3 regions of the Sorangium sp. So ce693 genome follow, and region 2 is predicted to be linked to each of the others. Evidence: riboswitches for the same ligand, from Rfam matches in the RefSeq annotation. Region 2 holds a riboswitch; each other region holds the start of a gene.

Region 1 (7,220 bases), 4.4 Mb from region 2:
ATCCCCGCGCCCCTCAGCGCCCCGAGCGCCGGCAGCACGTCAGGCCACGCCCGGAGATCGAGGTACGCGCCGAGGAGCCGCCCCCGCTTCTCCTCCCCGAGATCGAGCGCCAGCGCGCGCTCGGCGAACACCAGCGCATCCGCCGTCACCTGCCAGAAGTCGGCATACTCGTGGGAGGCGGCCCGGAGCCACGTGTACTCGAATTGCCGGGTGCGCCACGCCTCGTTCAGCAATGCCCCCTTGCCCGGGCAGAGCTCCTCCGTGAGCGCGGCGATCGGCCGCGGATCGAAGATCGGAAAGGCGTCGAAGGCGACCGCCTTGATCCTCGACCCCGCCGCGGGTCGCGGCGGCGCCGGCCCATGCTGCGCGGCACAGGAGGTGTTCGCGGCCGGGGCAGAGCCCAGGAAGCCCGCCGCGGCCGTGCCGGTCACGCGGTGGAGAAACTCACGACGATTCGTCAACATGCCAGCCTCCATCCGATCATCCGATGTGAAACACACGACCTGCGAGAGCGCGAGAGCGCGAGAGCGCGAGAACGCGAGTACCGAGCGCCCGATCGCCCGAGTGCGAGAGTGCGCGGGGTCGCGGGTGCGCGAACGCACGCTGGAGAGCATGCGCGGTCCGCCGTTGCCGGGGGATCCACCATCGACGTAGACTCGGCATGCACCTTTGCATGGCGCGGAGCGCTCTCCGGCAGCAGCGCCCCGCGCCCCGGAGCCATGCTCGACTGGGACGATCTGCGCTACTTCCTCGCCGTCGCGCGGCACGGCAACCTCTCCGCCGCCGCGCGCGCGCTGAAGGTCACCCAGCCGACCGTGGGGCGGCGCGTCGCGGCGTTCGAGCGGCGCCTCGGGGCGAGGCTCTTCCAGCGCTCGCCGTCGGGGTTCACGCTCTCGGCCGCGGGCGAGAGCGTGCTCGGCCACGCCGAGCGCATGGAGCAGGACGCGCTCGCGGCCGAGCGCGCCGCCGCCGGGCGCGACGCAGGCCTGAGAGGCCACCTCCGCATCACCGCGTCCGAGTGGCTCGCCACGCGCGTCCTCGGGCCGCTGCTCGTCCCGTTCCTCGGGCGCCACCCCGCCATCTCCGTCGATCTCATCGCGGACGCGCGGTGGCTGAGCCTGCCGCGGCGGGAAGCGGACATCGCCCTTCGCCCCGCCGCGTTCGAGCACCACGAGGTCTTCCAGCGCGAGGTCGCGCGGATCGCGTTCGGCCTCTATGCATCGGAGGACTACCTCGCCGAGCACGGCCCGCCGGACTGGGGCCGGCAGTGCGAGGGCCACGCCCTCGTCACCATGAACGACGATCCTCCGGCGATCGCCGACCTGTCGTGGGTGCGCGCCGTCGCCGCGAAGGCCCGCGTCGCCGCGCGCACCAACGGCCGCGAGCCCCAGGCGACGATGGGGGCCGCCGGCGTCGGGCTCGTCTGCCTGCCCCGCTACCTCGGCGACGCGACCGCCGGCCTCCGCCTGCTCTCGCCGCCCTCGCCGCCGCCAGGGCGCAAGCTGTGGCTCGGGGTGCACCGCGATACGCGCGGGGTGCCGCGCGTGAAGGCGCTCGTCGCGTTCGTCGTCGACGCCCTCGGGCCGCTCCGGAGCGCCCTCGACCCCGGCGCGCGGCCGCGCGCGTCAGGCGGCGAGCGCCCCCGCTACCGGCCCTGATCGCGCTGACACGCCCTGAGCTGCTCGAACGGCGCGTCGCACGTCTGGGGCAGGAAATCGGTCCTGCACTCCCGATCGCGCCCGCTCAGGCAATCGAAGAGCGACGCGATCGACGGCGCGAGGAACTCGCAGGGGATCCGGTCCGCGGAGACGATGGTCTCGCCCATGCAATCGAAGAAAGGAGCGGTCTGCGCGTTGCAGGGGCGCTGCTCGGAGAGCAGGTCGGCGCAGCGCTCGTGACACCGGAGCTCCGGACACGTGACGCCGTCGAAGAGCGAGCAGAAGAAATCGCACGAGGCCTTCTGCTCTTCGATGGAGGGCCGGCCGGAGCTCGCCGACTGCGACCCCTCGGCCGCGCCAGCGCCCCCGGCGCCGTCGGAGCTCTCGGGGAGCCCGTCGACGACGACGGCCCCGCCGCAAGCGCCCGCCCCCGAGAGCACGACGACTGAAGCCAGGAAAGCGAAGAGCAGCGTCGTTCTCATCAGGGCATCTTCATCTTAAGCGCGGCAGGCACGGCAGGGGCGCGCGTCGGGCGTCCCGCGCGCCCCCCGCCGCTCACTCCACCGCCTGCGATTGCTCGATCGCGTCCTCGCGGCGCTCCCGGCGGTTGCACGCGAGCACCTTCTTGCGGACGCGCACCGCGTCGGGCGTGACCTCGACGAGCTCGTCGCCGTCGATCCACTCCATCGCCGTCTCGATCGTGAGCAGCCGCGGGCTGGCCAGGAGGACGTTCTCGTCCTTGCCGTGGTTGCGCACGTTCGACAGCTTCTTCTCCTTGATGACGTTGACGTCGGTGTCGTTCGGCCGGTTGTGCTCGCCGATGATCATCCCCTCGTAGACCTCGACGCCGGGGACGATGAAGAACATGCCGCGCGGCTGCAGGTGGTGCAGCGCGTACGGGGTCGCCACGCCGACGCGATCGGCGACGATGGCGCCGGTCGGGCGGCGCATCATCGGGCCGCCCCAGGGCGCCCAGCCGTCGAACATCGTGTTGAGCAGGCCCGTCCCGCGCGTCGCCGTCAGGAACTCGCCGCGGAAGCCGATGAGCCCGCGCGAGGGCACCCGGAACTCGAGGCGGGCGCGGCCGAAGCCGGGGTTCGTCATCTTCACCATCCGGCCGCGCCGGGAGCTGAGGCGCTCGGTCACGATGCCGACGTAGGTGTCCGGCACGTCCACGACCACGAGCTCGAGCGGCTCCATCACCTCGCCGTCGATCTCGCGCGTCACCACCTCGGGGTTCGAGAGCTGCATCTCGTACCCCTCGCGCCGCATCGTCTCGACCAGGATGGCGAGCTGGAGCTCGCCGCGGCCGAGCACCACGAACGTGTCGGGCACCTCGGTCGGCTCCACCCGGATCGCGAGGTTCTTCATCGCCTCGCGCTCGAGCCGCTCCTTCAGGTGACGGCTCGTCAGGAATTTCGACTGCTTGCACTTGCCGGCGAACGTCGACGTGTTGACGCCGATCTTCATCTTGATCGTCGGCTCCTCGACGACGATCCGCGGCAGCGCCTCGGGGTGCGCCGGATCCGTGATCGTGTCGCCGATCGTGACCGCGTCGATCCCGGCGATCGCGATCACCTCGCCCGCGACGGCGCTCTCGACGGCGACGCGCTTCAGCCCCTCGTAGGCGTAGAGCATCTTCACGTAGCCGCGCGACTGCCCGCCCTCGGCGAGGAGCGCGACGTCGGCGCCGGACCGGGCGGTGCCGCGGACCACGCGGCCGACCGCGAGCCGGCCCACGTACTCGTCGTGCGTCGTGTTGCAGACGATGACCTGGAGCGGACCGTCGGGGTCGCCCGAGGGGCCGGGGACCCGCTCGAGGATGGTCTCGAAGAGCGGCTCGAGGTCCTTCGCCTCGTGCTCGAGCTCTCGCTTCGCCTGGCCGAACTTCGCGATCGCGTAGAGCGTCGAGAAGTCCATCTGCGCGTCGCTCGCCTCGAGGTCGCAGAAGAGGTCGAACACCTCGGAGAGCACCTCGTGGGCGCGCGCGTCGCTCCGGTCGATCTTGTTGATGACCACGATGACCGGGAAGCCGCGCTGGAGGCACTTCGAGAGCACGAAGCGCGTCTGCGGCAGCGGGCCCTCGGCGGCGTCGACGAGGAGGAGCGCCCCGTCGGCCATCATGAGCGTGCGCTCGACCTCGCCGCCGAAGTCGGAGTGGCCGGGCGTGTCGACGATGTTGATCTTGACCCCGCGGTACCGGATGCTCGTGTTCTTCGCGAGGATGGTGATGCCGCGCTCCCGCTCGAGGTCGTTCGAGTCCATGACCCGCTCGGCCACGACCTCGTTCTCTCGGAAGGCGCCCGACTGGCGGAGCATGTGATCGACGAGGGTCGTCTTCCCGTGGTCGACGTGGGCGACGATGGCGATATTGCGGAGATCGTTACGGGGCATATACGGCGGCGGCCGTGTAGCACGCGACCCACGGAGGAGCGAGCCCATCCTCGCTAGAGCCCGAACGTTCGGCCTGCACGGCAGCGGCGCGGCAGCCGCGCAGGGAGGCGCTCGGATGGAGAGCGCGAGGCGCGCGCGTGGCGCGGGCGAGCCCTCGCCGGGCGGGCGAGGGGAGCGGTAGCGATTGACAGCCGAAGGCGCGCGGCCATAGGGTGCGCGCCGCGCTGGTGCCCGGGCGTTCGCCTGGGCCGAAGAGGGAACCCGGTGAAATTCCGGGGCTGCCCCGCAGCGGTAAGCGAGAACGACCTCCACCCCAAGCACTGGCCCGACGAGGGCTGGGAAGCGGTGGACAGTAGGGAGCCGGCCAGGCCGGAGCGCTCGCGAGCCCGAAGACCTGCCAGCGCCCGGCGGCGGGAGACATCCGGCGCCGGTTCGACCTGGGAGCCTCGAGGGAGGCGGTGAGGTCCGAGCCGGTGCAGCTCTGCCTCTGCCACGTCCCGGATACCGAACCGCCCCCGCGTCGCCTTCCGGTCGCCCGCGGGGGCGAGAGGTCGGTCCAGCGCACCGTGCGATGGCCAGCCATTTCGTCCTCGCGGAGCTCGACGCGAGCGGCCCGAAGCCGCTCCGCGCGATTGCAGCGAAGGAGGACACGAATGCTGCGCGAGACGGTCACGACGAGCCACGGGCACCGCCATCCATTTCATCTGCTCGCCGCGTTATCCATGGTGCTGGCCGCCGCGCGGCCCGCGCGCGCCGAGGGCGACACCCCCGAGGCGCCCGCTGCCCCGCCGGAGGCCGCCGCTGCAGAGCCCTCCGGTGAGGGCACGCCCGCGGGCGACGCCGCGGCGCCGGCGGGCAGCGCGGGCACGCCCGCGGGCGACGCCGCGGCGCCGGCGGGCAGCGCGGGCGCGCCCGAGGGCGACGCCGCGATCGAGGTCACGATCCAGGCGGAGAGGCCGGGCAGCGAGGCCGCGTCGCGCGTCTCCGTCGGACACCGGGAGCTCGAGCTCAGGCCGAGGCTGCGGCCGGGCGACATCCTCGAGTCGGTCCCCGGGCTCTTCGCCGTGCAGCACGCGGGCGGCGGCAAGGCGAACCAGTACTTCCTCCGCGGGTTCGACGCGGACCACGGGACCGACGTCGCCTTCTTCGTCGACGGCGTGCCCGTCAACATGGTCAGCCACGGCCACGGGCACGGCTTCACCGATCTCTACTTCATGATCCCGGAGCTCGTGACAGGGCTCGACGGCTACAAGGGGCCTTATTACGCCGGCATCGGCGACTTCGGTACGGCGGGCGCCGTCAACCTGCGCTTCGCCGAGAAGCTCGAGGAGAGCTACGCGCAGGTCAGCCTGGGGCAGTACGGTATCCAGCGCGGCCTCGTCATCGCCTCGCCGGATCTCGGCGACGCGTGGCGCGCTGTGGCCGCGGCGGAGATCTACCGGAACGACGGGCCGTTCCTGAGCCCGGAGCGGCTCAAGCGCTTCAATGTGTACCTGCGGGCCACGCACGATCTCGGCGACACCGGGAAGGTCCAGATGACATGGATGTCGTATGGATCGACCTGGCACGGCTCCGGCCAGATCCCCGCGCGCGCCGTCTGCGGCGAGGGCGAGCAGGGCGGGCTGAACCCGCCGCCGTCGGCGTTCGGACAGCCGTGCATCGACCATTTCGGCGCCGTGGATCCGACCGAGGGCGGGGCGACCGAGCGGCACATGGCGTCCCTCGCCTACTCGACGGCGTGGCGGGACGCCGATCTGAGCGCGCTGGCCTACCTCGTTCGCTACCGCTTCACGCTGTACTCGAACTTCACGTTCTTCAGCGAGGACGCCGTCCACGGCGACCAGATCGAGCAGAACGACGACCGCACCGTCGGGGGCGCCGATCTCCGGTTCCGCAGGCAATACGAGATCGGCGGGGCGAGGTTCACGACCTCGCTCGGCGCGCAGATCCGCGCGGACGCGATCGACAAATCCCTCCACCACGACGAGGCGCGCGAGCGGATCGAGGAGAAGAGCAGGACCCACGTCGACGAGAGCCAGATCGGCGTCTACGTCGAGCAGGACGCCCGGCTCCGGCGCTGGCTCCGCGTCGTGCTCGGGGCGCGTGGGCAGTGGATCGACGTCAACGTGGACGACCCGGGCGAGGACCTCGAGAGGACGGGGAACAGAGCGAGCGGCACCCGGGGGCAGATGCAGCTGCTCCCGAAGCTCACGGCGATCGTGTCGCCCGTCGAGGGGCTCGATCTCTTCGCCCACTTCGGGCGGGGCTTCCACTCGAACGACGCGCAGGGCGCGGTGCTGGGCGAGGGGGCGGCGACGCTGATCACGCCCGCGACGGGCTACGAGGTCGGCGTGCGGGTCGCGCCCTTGCGCGGGCTGTCGCTGAGCGGGGCCGGGTTCCTCCTCGACGTGGACTCGGAGCTTGTGTGGAGCGGCGACGCGGGCGCGACCGAGGCGTCGGGGCAGACGCGGCGCTACGGGATCGAGATCGGCGGGCGCTACCGCCTCGGGAGCTGGCTGTTCGCGGACGTGGACGCGACCTTCACCCGCGCGCGCTTCCGCGAGAACGCCGGCAACGCGAGCGCGGTCGCCCTCGCGCCGACCCGGACGCTGACCGCGGGCGTCGGCGTCCGCCCGACGTTCGGCGCGTTCACGCCGTTCGCGGCGCTGCGGGTCAAGGCGATCGGCGCGCGGCCCGCGACCGAGGACGAGTCGCTCACCGCCGAGGGGTTCACGGTCGTCGACGCCAACGCCGGGCTGCGGTGGAAGCACGTCGAGGTGGCCGTGGACATCCAGAACCTCTTCGACACGACGTGGCGCGAGGTCCAGTTCGCGAGCGAGTCGCGGCTGCCGTACGAGCCGGCCCCGGTCACCGGGATCCACTACTCGCCGGGGTGGCCGTTCACGGCGATCGGGCGGGCGACGCTTTACTGGGAGTAGGCGCATCGCCGCCTGAAGCGGTGTCGACTCCGACGGTCCGCGCCGTCCCCGCCGCGCGTTCCACTCCACTCATGCCGGGTGGTCCGCAGGAATGCGCGACAACCCTGCTCTCGACCCATCCACGGCGCCGTCATGGCCCCTCCACGCTGCGGCTGGCCGGGGAGCTGGGGCGCCGTAGCGCTCGTCAATCGCGGTGTCCTCGAGGTCGGGTGGCTCGCGCTGGACACGC
Region 2 (7,220 bases):
GGCCAGTGCCTCACCCTGCGCCCGATGGCCTATCCGGCCTTCTTCGAGATGTACCGCTCCGCCATCAAGAACACGTGGACCGTGGAGGAGGTCGATTTCTCCACGGACGTGGGCGACCTGCGGAAGATGACCGACGCGGAGCGGCACCTCGTGCAGCGCCTCGTCGCGTTCTTCGCCACGGGAGACTCCATCGTGGCGAACAACCTCGTCCTCAACCTGTACAGGCACATCAACGCCCCGGAGGCGCGGATGTACCTGTCGCGGCAGCTCTACGAAGAGGCGCTTCACGTCCAGTTCTATCTGACGCTCCTCGACACGTACGTCCCCGATCCCGAGGATCGTCACCGCGCCTTCGCGGCCGTCGAGAACATCCCCTCGATCCGCCAGAAGGCCGATTTCTGCATGCGGTGGATCGATTCCATCGAGTCGCTCGGCCGGCTGGACTCGCGCGCCGATCGGCGGCGGTTCCTGCTGAACCTCATCTGCTTCGCCGCGTGCGTCGAGGGGCTCTTCTTCTTCGGCGCGTTCGCGTACGTGTACTTCCTGCGCTCGCGCGGCCTGCTCCACGGGCTGGCCGCGGGGACGAGCTGGGTCTTCCGCGACGAGAGCGCGCACATGCGCTTCGCCTTCGAGGTCGTGAGCACGGTGCGGCGCGAGGAGCCCGAGCTCTTCGACGCCGGGCTCTCTCAGTCGATCCTCGACATGATGGATGAGGCGATCGCCTGCGAGGCCCGGTTCGCCGAGGATCTCCTCGGGGCCGGCGTGGCGGGCATGTCGGCGCGCGACGTGCGCCGCTACCTCGAGTTCTGCGCCGACCAGCGGCTCGCCACGCTCGGCATGCCGAAGCGCTACGGGGCGAAGAACCCGTTCTCGTTCATGGATCTCCAAGACGTCCAGGAGGTCACGAACTTCTTCGAGCGCCGCGTCTCCGCGTATCAGGTCGGCGTCTCCGGCGAGGTCGTCCTCGACGCCTCGTTCTGACGCGATCAACCTACCGCCCGCAGGGCCGATCAGAGCCCGCCGATCCCTCGCGGCGGGAGCCCGATCTCGGTGTCGACGGTCGCGTCCTCCAGGGGCTCGAGCGCGCCGTTCGCAGCGACCTTCCAGCGCCGGAGCTTGTTCTTCTCCGCGTCGCTCAGCAGGCAGACGTCGCCGCAGCCGGGCGAGCAGTGGACGCCGCCGAAGGCGTAGGCCTGGGTTGCCAGGGCGAGCGTCGTGACCTCGCCCGTGGCGATGCTCACGGAGAAGGCGCGATCCCCGGCGGACGCGCTGCCCGCGTAGGCCGTCCCGAGGAGGACGTCCTCGGAGGCGAAGGCGAGCGTGGGCTGGACCGCGGCGCCGAGCGCCCGGGCCACGCCGAGCCGCTTGATCTCCTCCGGGGGCGAGGTGCGAGCGTCGTAGATCACGATGTCGCTCGTCGCCGGGTCGTACTCCATCGTTTCGGCGTTGAAGCGGCTCGAGCAGGCGACCGCCAGCCGCTCTCCCGAGGGCGACACGGCGAGGCGCCCGCAGCCGTAGAGCCCCTGCACGTCGACCGTCCATGTGACAGCGCCCTGCTCCGGCGAGACGCCCACGAAGCGCCCTTCGCCCGCGGTCGAGAGGTCCGCGGCGAGCCGGCCGAGCGATACGACCACGTCGTCGCCGATGCGCGCCATCCCCGACGGGCGCGGCAGGAGCCCCTCTTCCTCCTCCGGAAGGGCGATGCGCCCCGCAATGGAGTACTCCTTCGTGTCGACGATCAGGAGATCGCCGCCCTCGTCGAACGGCTCCACGCCCGGGGTCGGGTTGCTCCCGTAGCGCGACACGAGCGCGCGGTCCGCGCCCACCTCGATGTAGTCCTGCGGGTTCGACTCGAACCCCTGCCCGACCGGGAGCTGCGCGAGGACCTCGGCGGTCTCGAGATCCATCCAGGTGATCACGTTCGTGCCGAACCGATCGAGCAGGACCACGCGGCCGGACGGCGGCGCCGCCCGCGGGACGTCGACGTCGCCGGACAGCGCGAGGCTGAGCCCCGGCTTCGCCGCGCCGCTCGACACGAAGGAGGGCGACAGGGTGGTCCCGTCGAGCTCCGACACAGCGATGTTCGTCGACTGGTAGTCGCTCGTCACGATGACGACGCCGCCCTCGCACGCGTCGCCGTCGCCACCGCCGTGGACGCCGCCCGTCGACGGCGGCGGCGAATCCACGTTGCACCCGAGGAGCGGAATCGAGATCGCGATCGCAGATAGACTGATCTTCACCATGTTGACTCCAGTGTGAAAAACACGCTCCGTCCCGGGAGCGGATACCCGACGACATCCGTGCGCCGCGCGTCCAGCAGGTCCGCGACGCGACCCCTCACCGCGAGGTGCCCGTCGAGCCACCTCGCCTCCGCGTCGAGGTCGAGGGTCGCTTGCTCCGCGATCACGCCGAGGCCGGCGGGATCGGCGTACCGGCTCGACTGGTACACGGCGCGGAGCTCGCCCGACGCGCCCGAGAACACGGCGCCGTCCGGGCGGTTCCACTCGGCGTGCAGGCGCGGCGCGACGACGAGGCGCGAGCGGAACGGGAGGATGTCGTTCCTCGTCGTCCGCCCCGGCGTCGTGTCCCGCGGATCGAGCAGCGTCGCCGCAACCTCGGCGCGGAGGAACGGGGTCACCTCGACCCCGGCCAGGAGCTCTGCGCCCACGACGCGGGCGCGGCCGACGTTGTACGGGCTCACGTAGCCCTGGCCGGATCTCTCGTACGCGACGAGCCCGGAGACCGCGCTCCCGAACGCGAAGACGTCGATGAAGGCGCCGCGCACGACGGCGCCGCGCCCCGTCTGCGCCCGGATCCCGGCCTCGATCGTGGCGCCGGACTCCGGCTCGAGCTCCACGTTGCCGTGGACGACGCCGGAGACGCCGTACACCTCGCCGAGCGTCGGGACGCGGACGTAGCGGCCCACGGTCGCGAGGAGCCGGATCCGGTCGCTCCCCGCCTCCACGCCGACCCGCCCGGTCGGGACGAGCACGTCGCAAGGGCGCTCCGGGTCCGCGCCGGTGGCGTGGCACTCCCCGCTCGCGAGGGCGTGCAGCGCGAGCCCCTCGCCGAGCCGCACCTCCGCGCTGACGGCGCCACGCGCGAACGAGCGCCGCGCCCGCGCGAGCGGGACGTCGTCCGGCGCGCGCGAGATGCCCTCGCGCGCGACCGAGAGCACGGGCCGCACCCGGAGCCGGTCGGCGAAGGCGAGCGTCGCCCCGAGCGTCTGCTCCAGGCGGCGGCCGGCGAGGCGGAGCTCCGGCGTGAGCAGCGCGAGCTCGAAGAGGGGGTCGTGGACCTCCGAGCGCGCCTCGATGAACGAGGTACGCGCCTCGATCGCGTGCTGCGCCTCGCCGCCGAACGGCACGCGCGCCACGACCGACGTCAGCGCGCGCCGCGACTCCCCCCGCGCTTTCCGGGACGGCAGGAGCGCGAGCCTCGGCATCCCCTGCTCGCGATCGGTGCCGTTCGCGATCACGTCGACGATCGCGCCGCCCCCGAGCTCGACGCGCGCGAGCGCCCAGGCGTCGATCGTGCGCACGTCGGCGTTCTGCCGGCGCTCCAGGGTATCGTCGCTCTCGTCGAAGAGCGTCCCGCGATCGTCCACGAACGTGTAGCGGTTCTCCGCGGCCTCGGCGCTCACCCCGACGATCGAGCTCACCGGCCCCGCGCTGGCGCCGGCGAACGCCCACCCGCGCCGCGCGCCGAGCGAGCCCGCCATCGCCCCCACGCCGGCCGTCGTCCGGGAGGGCCGCCGCGGCTCGAAGAAGATCGCGCCGCCGGGGCCGAGGCGGTCGGCCTCGATGGGCGCGTTGCCGCGGTAGATCTCGACGCGCTCGATGAGCCAGAGGGGCACGAGGGAGAGATCCGCCGTCCCCACGACGTCGTCGTTCAGGCGGACGCCGGCGAGGTACACAGGCGTCTGCGTGGCGGTCGCTCCCCGGAGGGCCGCGGTCGCCGGCCCGCCGAAGCCGCCCGACTCCTCCACGCGGACGCCCGGCTGCGTGCGGAGCACGTCCGCCGCCCCGAGCCCCGCGCCGGTGAGGCGATCGCGGCTCAGCACCGACCCCGCGACGGACCTGTCCTTGGGCGGCGCGGGCGCGCGCAGGCGATCGCCCTCGACGCGCACCTCCAGCGGGGCTGTCTCCGGCGGAGCGACAGCGCGATCGCCCCCCTGCTCGCCCGCCGGCCTGCGCCGATCGTCGGCGCGGGCGGCAGGCGAGGCTGCCACGACGCTGCCGACCGCGAGCGCGAGCCAGCACGCCGCGCCGGCGCTCCGGCGCCGACGCGACCGACGATCAGAGGAATCAACCATTCACGCGCCGCCTGCCCGCGTCGACCCAGCGCTGCTCCGGGTGAGCCGAGAGCCGAAGCGAGGGGGCTGCGTGACGGGCCACGGCACCGCGCGCGAGCGAGGTGGTCGAGAGCCTGCGCGCCTTCCCCTCGAAGGCTCAGGTCAGCGCGCGCCAGCGCACCGGCGCGCGCACCTTCGGCAGGTCTTCGGACTCACGGGCGCTGCGGCCATCGCCGGCCGCTCTCCTACGGATCACCGCTTCCCAGGCTGCTCTGGTGCATGCCCAGTGCTTCTTGGTGATCGTCGTTCCCGTTCACCGCTGCGGGGGCAGTCCCGGATTCTCACCGGGTTCCCTTTTCAGCTCGCCCGGCGATGGCCGGACGAGCACCGATGGCGGGGCGACTCGTCGCACCCGTCACGCAGGATGTCAACGCAGAAGCGAAGCCCCGGAGCGCCCCGTCCACGGGCCCCACCGACGGCACACACCCGAGACGGAATCGGGAGTCCCTTGACAGTCTTGCTCGGCCGTGCCATGAGTTACTTGAAACTGATTTTCTTTATCAGGATCAAGCGGCCCGAGACCTGACGTCCAGCGCCCGATGACCCGAGCCCACGTGGCTCTCGACGCCCATCGGAGCTGAATGTGACGAGTTCCATCTCGATGCCGGCCTCTGCCGCGCTGCCCGCGGTGAACGCAGGGCAGCTGTTGAAGCAATACACCCCTGAGTCGGCGTTCTTCTTCGCGTCGCCGACACGCACCCTCCTCGCGCAGGGCGTACACGACATGATCCTCGAGCCGAACGGCGCGGATCAGGGCGATCGCCTCGCGGACCGCGTCACAAGGGTGCTCGCGGCGGCCTCGAGGACCGGCGCCGGTCAGGGCCTCCCCATGGTGGTCGGCGCGGTGCCGTTCAACAGCACGTCGCCCGCTCACCTCATCGTGCCGCGGACCATCCAGAGCGCAGGCCCGCTCAACCACACGTCGGAGTCGCCGAGGGCGCACCTGCCGATTGCCATCCAGGAGCTGCGCCAGGTCCCGGAGCCCCGCGACTACGTGCGCGGCGTCGAGGCGGCGGTGGGCCTGATGCGGTCCGAGGTGCTGAGCAAGGTGGTCCTCTCCAGGATGCTGGAGATGGTCCTGCGAGAGCCGGTCGATCTCCGCCTCGTCCTCCAGCGCCTCTCGCAGCAGAACCGGAACGGCTACACCTTCGCCGCCAACCTCTCGGATCCGACCGCGGGGCTCTCCGGCGCGGAGCGCGGCGGCGCGACGTCGCGCGCGCGGACGCTCCTCGGCGCGAGCCCGGAGCTGCTCCTGTCGCGCTCCGGGCTCCGGGTGATCGCCAATCCGCTCGCCGGCTCCGCGATCCGCAGCCCGGACCCCGACGAGGACCGCCGGCGGGCGATCGCCCTGCTCGCGTCCGAGAAAGACCGGCACGAGCACGCCATCGTCGTCGACGCCGTCGCCGCCGCGCTCCGGCCGTTCTGCCGGCGCCTCAGCGTCCCCGACGAGCCTTCGCTCACGCAGACCCCGACGCTGTGGCACCTGTCGAGCCGGCTCACCGGGGAGCTGCGCGATCTCTCGATCTCCTCGATGAAGCTGGCCACAGCGCTGCACCCGACCCCCGCGGTGTGCGGATACCCCACGGACCGCGCCCGCGACGCCATCGAGGCGATCGAGCGGTTCGACCGCGGGTTCTTCACGGGGCTCGTGGGCTGGTCCGACGCCAGCGGCGACGGCGAGTGGGCGGTCGTCATCCGCTGCGCCGACGTCGCCGGCCGGGCGCTCCGCCTCTATGCCGGGGCCGGGATCGTCATCGGATCGAGCGGCGAGCACGAGCTCGCCGAGACCACCGCCAAGCTCGGGACGATGCTGAACGCGCTCGGCCTCGACAAGGCGCCGGAGAGGGCATGAGCTCTCAGGAGGAAAGCCGGCAGGCGCCCGCGCAGGCGCGAACGCAGGCGCTCGACGGCTGGACTCCGTGGCCGGCCGAGATGGCCGATCTCTACCGGCGCGCCGGCTACTGGCGCGGCGACACCTTCGGGCGCCTGCTCCGCGAGCGGGCCGCGCGGCACCCGGATCGGATCGCGCTCGTCGGCGGCGATCGCCGGCTGAGCTACGGTGAGCTCGATCGGCGCGCCGATCGCCTCGCCGCGGGCCTCCTGCGCCTCGGGCTCCGGCCGGGGGATCGCGTCGTCGTCCAGCTCCCGAACATCGCGGAGTTCTTCGAGGTGTGCTTCGCGCTGTTCCGGCTCGGGGCGCTCCCCGTGCTGGCCCTGCCCGCGCACCGGCGCGCCGAGATCGCGTATTTCTGCGAGCACACCGAGGCGGTCGCGTACGTCATCGCCGACCGGGACGGCGGGTTCGATTACCGGGAGCTGGCGAGCCAGATCCGGCGTGACGTCAGGACCTTGCGGCACGTGCTCGTGGCCGGCGAGCCGGGCGAGCACACGGCGCTCTCCAGCCTGGACCGGGAGCCCGTCGAGCTCCCGGAGCCCGCCGCGGGGGACGTCGCGTTCTTCCAGCTGTCCGGCGGGAGCACCGGCGTACCGAAGCTCATCCCGAGGACGCACGACGACTACCTCTACAGCGTTCGGGCCAGCGCGGAGATCTGCGGGCTCGACGAGGGCAGCGTCTACCTCGCCGTCCTCCCCGTCGCGCACAACTTCACGCTCAGCTCTCCCGGGAGCCTCGGCGCGCTCCACGCCGGCGGCCGCGTGGTGCTCTGCCGCCGCCCCAGCCCGGACGAGGCGTTCGCGTGGATCGAGCGGGAGCGGGTCACGCTGACCGCGCTCGTGCCGCCGCTGGCCTCGGTCTGGCTGGAGTCGGCCCGGGCGGCGCGGCACGACCTGTCGAGCTTGAAGGTGCTCCAGGTGGGCGGCGCCAGGCTCCCCGCGGAGGTCGCGCGCCGCGTGGGGCCGACCCTGG
Region 3 (7,220 bases), 5.5 Mb from region 2:
CCTCCGCCGAGTACGCCTGCCTCAGCCACCGCATCGCCGCCCATCCGCCCCGGCTCATCACCCGCTCCATGACGTAGTCGCGGTGCCGCTCCAGATCGATGGCGTCCGGGTCCGTGTCCCAGAACAGGCGCGTGACGTCGTCTGGAAATCGCTCGCTCGTCGGCTCGGCCACGGGCTCAGCATAGCAGGCCCGAGAGGACACGGAATGACGCCTTCGCAGGCGACGGCAGGCGCTTCCCCCCGGCGCGGCGCGCTGCTAACCACGCGCCATGACCGCTCAAGAACAGCAGCCGGGGGCCCGCGGTACGCTCCAGTTCGTCGCCGTCGAGCGCGCGGGTCACGTCGCCACCGTGACCATCCAGCGGCCCGACAAACTCAACGCCCTGAACCCCGCCGTCCTCGGCGAGCTCACGGCGGCCTTCCGCGACCTCCTCACGCCCGCCGAGGGCAACGAGGTGCGCGCGGCGGTGCTGACCGGCGCCGGCAAGGCGTTCGTCGCCGGCGCCGACATCGCGGAAATGGCCACGATGAACAGCATCGCCGCGAAGCGGTTCGCCGACGCAGGACACCGGCTCGCCGAGCTCATCGAGACTGCCCCCTTCCCCGTGATCGCCGCCGTCAACGGCTTCGCGCTGGGCGGCGGCTGCGAGCTCGCCCTCGCCTGCGACTTCATCTACGCCGCCGAAGGCGCCAAACTCGGCCAGCCCGAGGTGAACCTGGGCGTCATCCCGGGGTTCGGCGGGACCCAGCGGCTGCTGCGACGGGTCGGGCCCGGACGCGCGCGCGAGCTCGTCTATTCAGGAGACATGATCACCGCGCAGCAGGCGCTGTCGATCGGGCTCGTCAACGCCGTCTTCCCGGCGACCGAGCTCCTCGCGCGCGCCCAGGAGACCGCCCTCAAGATCGCCTCGCGCGGCCCGCTCGCCGTCGCCGCCGCCAAGCGCGTCCTCCTGCGCGGCGAGAGCCTCGACCTCGCCGCCGCCAACGAGCTGGAAGCCCAGGCATTCGCGGCGCTCTTCGGCAGCGAAGATCAACAGCTCGGAATGAAAGCGTTCCTGGCGAAATCGCAGGCCACGTTCACCGGCAAGTGAAACCTCGGAAGGCGCGAACCGCGCGCCCGAGGGCAAAAAAATACCGCGCATCACGCTGGAGGGGGACCCAGAATGACCGCGGCAGGAAAACCGCGCCGGAGTCCTGAACGTCCGCCACGGTGCTAAGAAGAAAAACCGCATGCGCTCCGGGCTGGGGGGTCCGCGCCGGTGCGCATGCGGTAGTCAGATTGTGGCATCCGCAAGCGCGTTGTCGATAACAAAGTGCAACGCCTGCACGCCGGGCGAGCAGAGCGCTCCAGACGCGAAGGCAGCCAGGCGAGCGCGCGACCCACACACACCAGCTCTGCAGGAATTCACGTTCGAGCCGGGCATACCGCTCCACCGGAGACAGCGCTCAGCGCAGCGTCCATTTCGCATTCCGAGACGAGCGAACACGAGATCCCCCACCTCTTCAATAAGAGACGCCACGACGCGACGGGCCGCACACCGGACACCTGCTCCCGAGTAAAGAGCCAGGACGAACAAAGCACACTGCGGAAGGAACGCGCCGGCGCCTGTGTTCAAGCACACGAGAGCCCCTGCTTGCGCGCAGGCCGCGATACGCGCAGCGCCCGCATGGCCACAAAGTAAACAGGTTTTATCTAAGGGGGACATATTTCACGACGTGTGCTCGACGACTCTTCGCCTGATGCGTCTGGGTCAATTTCTCGACCTCGGCCATTGCATGACAGGGCCTGGATCGCTCGTCGGCGCGCGCCTGTCTGCTGGATGGGGGCCCCGACAGGCGCACGGCGCGCCTCGGCAGCGATGGCCTCGTGCGCCGCTGCAGCGCCCCCCGAGGGCGGGGTGGCCACCAGCCCAGGCATCACCGCCGCACCGACGCCGTAGACGAGGGAGCTCGCGGCGTGCAGCGGCGGGCCGGAGCGCGCCAGGTGGAAGCGCGCGCCCCAGATCGATGCACCGGGTCGAGGCACCCGGGTTCGCCCGGTCTGCGCACCCCGGTTCGCCCGGTTCGCGCACCCCGGTTCGCCCGGTTCGCGCACCCGGGGTGCTCGCCCGGCTGCGGGGTGCTCGCCCGGCTCGCGCGATCGTGTCGCCAGGACGCGCGGGCCAACGCGCGCAAGGCGGAGCCCGCGCGCTCAACGGTGAGCTCGTCTGACACGCGAGGCCCCGTGCAGCGTCCGCTGGGCACCTCCGCCGCGATCGGGGCGCGACGTCCTTGACGCCGGACACGAAACGGGATTACCGAGCACCGGCCTGACAATCCATTCCTCGGGTGCCCTCCGGGGCATAACAGGGAAGCCGGTGCAAAACCGGCGCGGTCCCGCCACCGTGAGTGGGGAGCTGCCTCCGAAGACCACTGGGCCTCATTGGACGAGGCCTGGGAAGGTGGACGCAGCGCTGGGAGCTCGATCAGCTCCCTGAACCCATGAGCCGGGAGACCTACCCGAGCCTCCCACGAGGTGCAGCTTGCGCACGTCTTCGTGGCGTTCGGGTGCGGACTTCACCCGGAGCGCCGAAATCGGTCTTCACGGCCGCGTTGTGTCGATCGCCGCCGTGTCCCTGGGGACGCTCCTCGCGCCCCGGCCCGCGGCCGCGATGCACCTCGCGGAAGGCGTCCTGCCGCTCGGCTGGTGCGCCGCCTGGAACGCGCTCGCCCTGCCCTTCGTCGCGATCGCCCTCCACCTGCTCCGGCGCCGCACCCGGCAGGACGCCTTCTACAAGCCGTTCGTCGGCCTCATCGCCGCCGCCGTCTTCGCGATCTCATGCATGCCCGTGCCGGTGCCGACCGCCGGGACCTGCTCCCACCCGTGCGGCACAGGGCTCGCGGCGGTGCTCATCGGCCCCTGGATGACCGTCCTCGTCACCGTGGTGGCGCTCCTTATCCAGGCCCTCTTCCTCGCGCACGGCGGCCTCACCACGCTCGGCGCCGACGTCGCGTCGATGGGCATCGCGGGCGCCTTCACCGGATACTTCGTCTTTCATCTCGCGCGGCGCTGCGGCGCGAACCTCTGGGTCGCGGGCTTCCTGGCGGGCGTGACGTCGGACTGGGCGACGTACGCCACCACGGCGCTCGCGCTCGCGCTCGGGCTCTCGGGCGAGGGATCGGTGACCTCCATGTTCACGGGCGTCGCCCTCGCCTTCGTCCCCACCCAGCTGCCGCTCGGCCTGCTCGAGGGCGTCATGACCGCGGGGGCGCTCGCCTTCCTGCGCACCCGGCGGCCCGACATCCTGGACCGGCTCCAGGTCGTCCGGCTCGCCCCGGGGGCATCGTGACGCGGCGGCTCGGACAGCGCCCGATGTCAGCGCTGCTCGCGCGGCGCGCGTGCGTGGCCTGCGAGCGCGCGCTCCAGCTCGCCGCTGCCCTCTGGCTCGCCGCCTGCCGCAACGCGTCCTGGGACGGCGTCGACGAGGCCGTGGTCCGCCGCGTCGCCGAGGACGCAGGGCGCCACGAGACGGGGCCGCTGTTCGCGGGCCTCGAGGGCGACCTCCTGCTGTTCGCGTTCCTCTGGGCCGGGCTCCTCGCCGGCTTCGCCCTCGGCTACTTTTCGCGCGTGCTCTTCGTCGAGCGCGCGGACGCGCCCGCGGGCAAGGCCGGCGGCGAAGGCCTGCGTGCGGACTGATCCCCCCGCGCGGCTCCGCGACGTGGACGCCCGGCTCCGCCTCGGGGCCGCCGTGGCTGCGTGCTGCGTCGCCGCGGGCGCGCGCTCGCCCGTCACACCGGCCGCGCTGCTCCTCCTCGCGTGCGCGGCCCTCCGCCTCCAGGGCACGCCGGCGCGCGCCGTCCTCCGCGCCGCCGCGCCCGCCGCATGGATCGGCGCGGTCGCGGCGGCGCTGGCGCTCGCGCTCACGCCGGGGGCGCCGCTTTTCCCCGGCGCGCCGTTCCCTGTCGACGCGATCACGGCCGAGGGGGCCCGCCGCGCCGTGGCCATCGGCGCGCGCGTCCTCGCGGCGGCCGCGGTGCTCCGGTGGCTCGCCGGCGCCGCCGCGCCCGCCGAGATCGAGGCGGCGCTCGCCGGGCTCGGCGTCCCCGCGGCCCTCGTCGAGCTGCTCGCGCTGACGCGGCGCTTCGCCGGCGTGCTCCAGCGCGCGGCCGACAGCGCGTGGAGCGCCGCCGCGCTCCGCGGCGGGTTCACACGCCCCGGCGCTGCCGCGCGCTCGGCCGGCGCCGTCGCTGGCGTCGTGGCGCTCCGCACGCTGGAGCGCTCCGAGAGCGCCGCGCTCGCCATGCAGCTCCGCGGCTACCAGGGGAAGCTCCCCGTCGCCGACCGGAGGGCGAGCGCGCCCGCCGCGAACCTCGCGTTCGCCGCCGCCGCCATCGCGGCCCTCGGGCTCAGCGTCGCCGCGGGAGAGGCCGGATGATCGCGATCGCGCTGCGCGCCCCCTGGCTCGGCTACCGGCGCGGCGAGCCCGTGCTGCGCGACGTGCGCCTCGACGTCGCCGAGGGCGAGTCCGTGGCGGTGCTCGGCGGCAACGGCGCCGGCAAGACCGCGCTGCTCCGGACGCTCGTCGGGCTCCTCCCGGCGCCCGGCGGCGGCGTCGAGATCGCGGGCCGCCGCGTGGGCTCGCCCTCGGACGCCGTCGCCGCGGGCGCCGCGCTCGTGCTCCAGGACCCGGACGACCAGCTGCTCGGCGCGACGCTCCTCGACGACGTCCTGTTCGGCCCGCGAAACCTCGGCCTGCCCGCGCCCGAGGCGCGGCGCCGCGCCGAGGAGGCGCTCGCCGCCGTGCAGATCGCCCACCTCGCCGATCGGGCCATCGAGGCGCTGAGCTTCGGCGAGCGCAAGCGCGCGTGCATCGCCGGGATGCTGGCGATGCGGCCGCGGGTGCTGCTGCTCGACGAGCCGACCGCGGGGCTCGACCCGGAGGGCGAGCTCGCCCTGTGCCAGACGCTGCGCGCGCTCTCCGAGCAGCAGGGGACCACGCTGGTCACCGCGACGCACGCCGTGGATCTCGTGCCGCTCTTCGCAACGCGCGCGGTCCTGCTCGGCGACGGCCAGGTCCTCGCGGACGGGCCGCCGCGGGAGGTGTTCGCGCGGGGGGAGCTCCTCGCGCGGGCGCGGGTGCGGCGGCCGTGGGTCGCCGAGCTCTGGACCCGGATGAGGCCTGTGCCGCCGCAGGGCGGCGCGGGGCTCCCGCTCACCCTGGAGGAGGCGCTCGCGTGCATGACGACGGTCTCCTGCTGATCGGCCACGGCAGCCGCGACGCCGCGTCGAACGCCGAGTTCGAGGCGATCGTGGCCGATTACGCCGTGGCGCGGCCCGAGATCGCCGTGCAGCACGGCTACATCGAGCTCGCGACGCCGCACCTCGCCGACGCGCTCGCGGCGCTCGCGGCGCGGGCGTCGCGGGTGGCGGTCGTGCCGCTCTTCCTGTTCGCCGCGGGGCACGTGAAGAACGACATCCCGCTCGCGCTCGAGCGGGCGCGGGCCGCGCACCCGGGCGTGCGCTTCTCGGCGGCGCGGCCGCTCGGCGTGCACCCGGCGCTCGCGCAGATCGCGTTCGAGCGCGCCGCGACCGCGCTGCCGGACGACCCGGCGGCGCGGGCCCGGTCGGCGCTCGTCGTCGTGGGGCGCGGGTCGAGCGACCCGGACGCGAACGGCGATTTCTGCAAGACGGCGCGCCTCATCGGCGAGGGCCGCGGGCTCCAGCTCGTCGAGCCGACCTTCATCGGCGTCACCCGGCCCTCGGTCGAGGAGACGCTGGAGCGGGTCGCGCGGCACCGGCCGGAGCGCGTCGTGGTGGTCCCCTACTTCCTCTTCGCCGGGCGGCTCATGACGAAGCTCGCCGAGCAGGTCGACCGCTTCTCGTCGACGTACCCGTGGATCCGGGCGTCGCTCGCGCCGCACCTCGGCCGGTCGAGCGCGCTCGAGGGGCTGATCGACGAGCGCGCGCGCCAGGCGTTCGCCGGCGAGGCGCCGCTCCCCTGCGACACGTGCATGTACCGCACCGCGCTGCCGGGGCTCGCCCGGGAGGTCGGCGGGCTCAAGGCGATGCTCTACAGCGTGCGCCACACGCTCACGCACACGCAGGCGTCGAACCACCCGCACGCCCACCGCTCGCTGCGCAAGCACGTGCTCGTCTGCGGCAACGCCGACTGCGTGGACCGCGGCAGCCTGGCGCTGCTCGAGTCGGTGCGCCGCCTCGTGAAGCAGGCCGGCCAGCAGCAGCAGATCCGCGTGACGAGGACGTCGTGCATGGGGCGCTGCGGCGAGGGGCCGACGGTCGCCGTCTACCCCGACGGGGTCTGGTACCGCGGCGTCCGCGAGGAGGACGCGAAGGACCTCGTCGAGGAGCACCTGCTCGGCGACCGGCTGGTGGCCCGGCTCGTCGACGACATCATGCAATGAAGGATGGATAGGAGAGAACCGATATGGCCTGTCACGAGATCGCCGCGCTCCGCCTTGGGCTCATGAACATCCTGGGGATCGATGATCCGGCCGAGCGCACGCACGAGCTCGCCGAGCTCGGCGCCGCGGCCGCCGAGCCAGGGCCGGTCTCGGCGATGCTGCGCGCCGGGGACCTGAAGAACCTCTCGCGCCTCTTCGAGGGGTCGCTCGTGGAGCTCCAGGAGAAGGTCGCCAAGACCCCCTCCGGCGACCCGAAGCTGCCTTATCTGCGCTCGCTCCTCATCCTGACGAAGCAGGTCGAGCTCGATCTGCGCGCCCAGGTCGACGGGCTCGGCCGGCTCTACCGGGAGCTCGAGGAGATGCACGACTTCGTGCACGAGATCTACCCGGCCGACTGAAGCGCGCCCCTCACCGGAGGGAGCCCATCGCGCGTGATTGCGACAGCGCGGAGACAGGAGCGACGTCATGGCAACACAAGGCAACCCGAAGATCAGGATCGCCCACGCAGCGCCGCTCGGTGACGACGCCCGGCTGCTCCGGCTCGAGCGCGTCGACGGCGCGGAGATCGGCTTCGCCGGCGGGCAGTACGTGATCATCAACACCGGCGTCACCCTGCCCGGCGGCAGGCTCGCGAAGCGCGCCTACTCGCTGCTCTCCAGCGACGCCGAGCAGCGCGCCGTCGAGATCGCGGTGAAGCGCATCGGCGCCGGGCCGGGGTCGAACGTGCTCAACGACATCGCCGTCGGCGCCGAGCTCGAGTGGAGCGGCCCCTGGGGCAAGCTGCGGCTCGCGCCGGGCTTCTCCGGCCGGGCGCTCGT

Evidence for each region. Region 2 has a riboswitch for cobalamin ahead of WMF14_RS21850 (TonB-dependent receptor domain-containing protein). Riboswitches for the same ligand answer to the same signal wherever they lie in the genome.
Region 1: linked by a shared signal. The riboswitch ahead of WMF14_RS05165 (TonB-dependent receptor) and the one ahead of WMF14_RS21850 (TonB-dependent receptor domain-containing protein) in region 2 are both predicted to bind cobalamin.
Region 3: linked by a shared signal. The riboswitch ahead of WMF14_RS01355 (energy-coupling factor ABC transporter permease) and the one ahead of WMF14_RS21850 (TonB-dependent receptor domain-containing protein) in region 2 are both predicted to bind cobalamin.

Annotation. Positions count from the first base shown of each region.
Region 1 covers NZ_CP150347.1:1,378,420-1,385,639, forward strand. Annotated here, with positions in the region: gene WMF14_RS05145 (haloacid dehalogenase type II) at 1-464, opposite strand, end outside; gene WMF14_RS05150 (LysR family transcriptional regulator) at 720-1,658, shown strand; gene WMF14_RS05155 (hypothetical protein) at 1,646-2,140, opposite strand; gene typA (translational GTPase TypA) at 2,214-4,100, opposite strand; cobalamin riboswitch at 4,261-4,468, shown strand; gene WMF14_RS05165 (TonB-dependent receptor) at 4,706-6,991, shown strand.
Region 2 covers NZ_CP150347.1:5,826,642-5,833,861, forward strand. Annotated here, with positions in the region: gene WMF14_RS21840 (ribonucleotide-diphosphate reductase subunit beta) at 25-981, shown strand; gene WMF14_RS21845 (hypothetical protein) at 1,011-2,243, opposite strand; gene WMF14_RS21850 (TonB-dependent receptor domain-containing protein) at 2,237-4,315, opposite strand; cobalamin riboswitch at 4,475-4,701, opposite strand; gene dhbC (isochorismate synthase DhbC) at 4,938-6,206, shown strand; gene WMF14_RS21860 ((2,3-dihydroxybenzoyl)adenylate synthase) at 6,203-7,220, shown strand, end outside.
Region 3 covers NZ_CP150347.1:348,539-355,758, reverse strand. Annotated here, with positions in the region: gene WMF14_RS01365 (DUF6922 domain-containing protein) at 1-172, opposite strand, end outside; gene WMF14_RS01360 (enoyl-CoA hydratase/isomerase family protein) at 270-1,091, shown strand; cobalamin riboswitch at 2,310-2,517, shown strand; gene WMF14_RS01355 (energy-coupling factor ABC transporter permease) at 2,616-3,329, shown strand; gene WMF14_RS01350 (hypothetical protein) at 3,353-3,676, shown strand; gene WMF14_RS01345 (CbiQ family ECF transporter T component) at 3,666-4,415, shown strand; gene WMF14_RS01340 (ATP-binding cassette domain-containing protein) at 4,412-5,239, shown strand; gene WMF14_RS01335 (CbiX/SirB N-terminal domain-containing protein) at 5,215-6,402, shown strand; gene WMF14_RS01330 (DUF3209 family protein) at 6,426-6,800, shown strand; gene WMF14_RS01325 (FAD-dependent oxidoreductase) at 6,868-7,220, shown strand, end outside.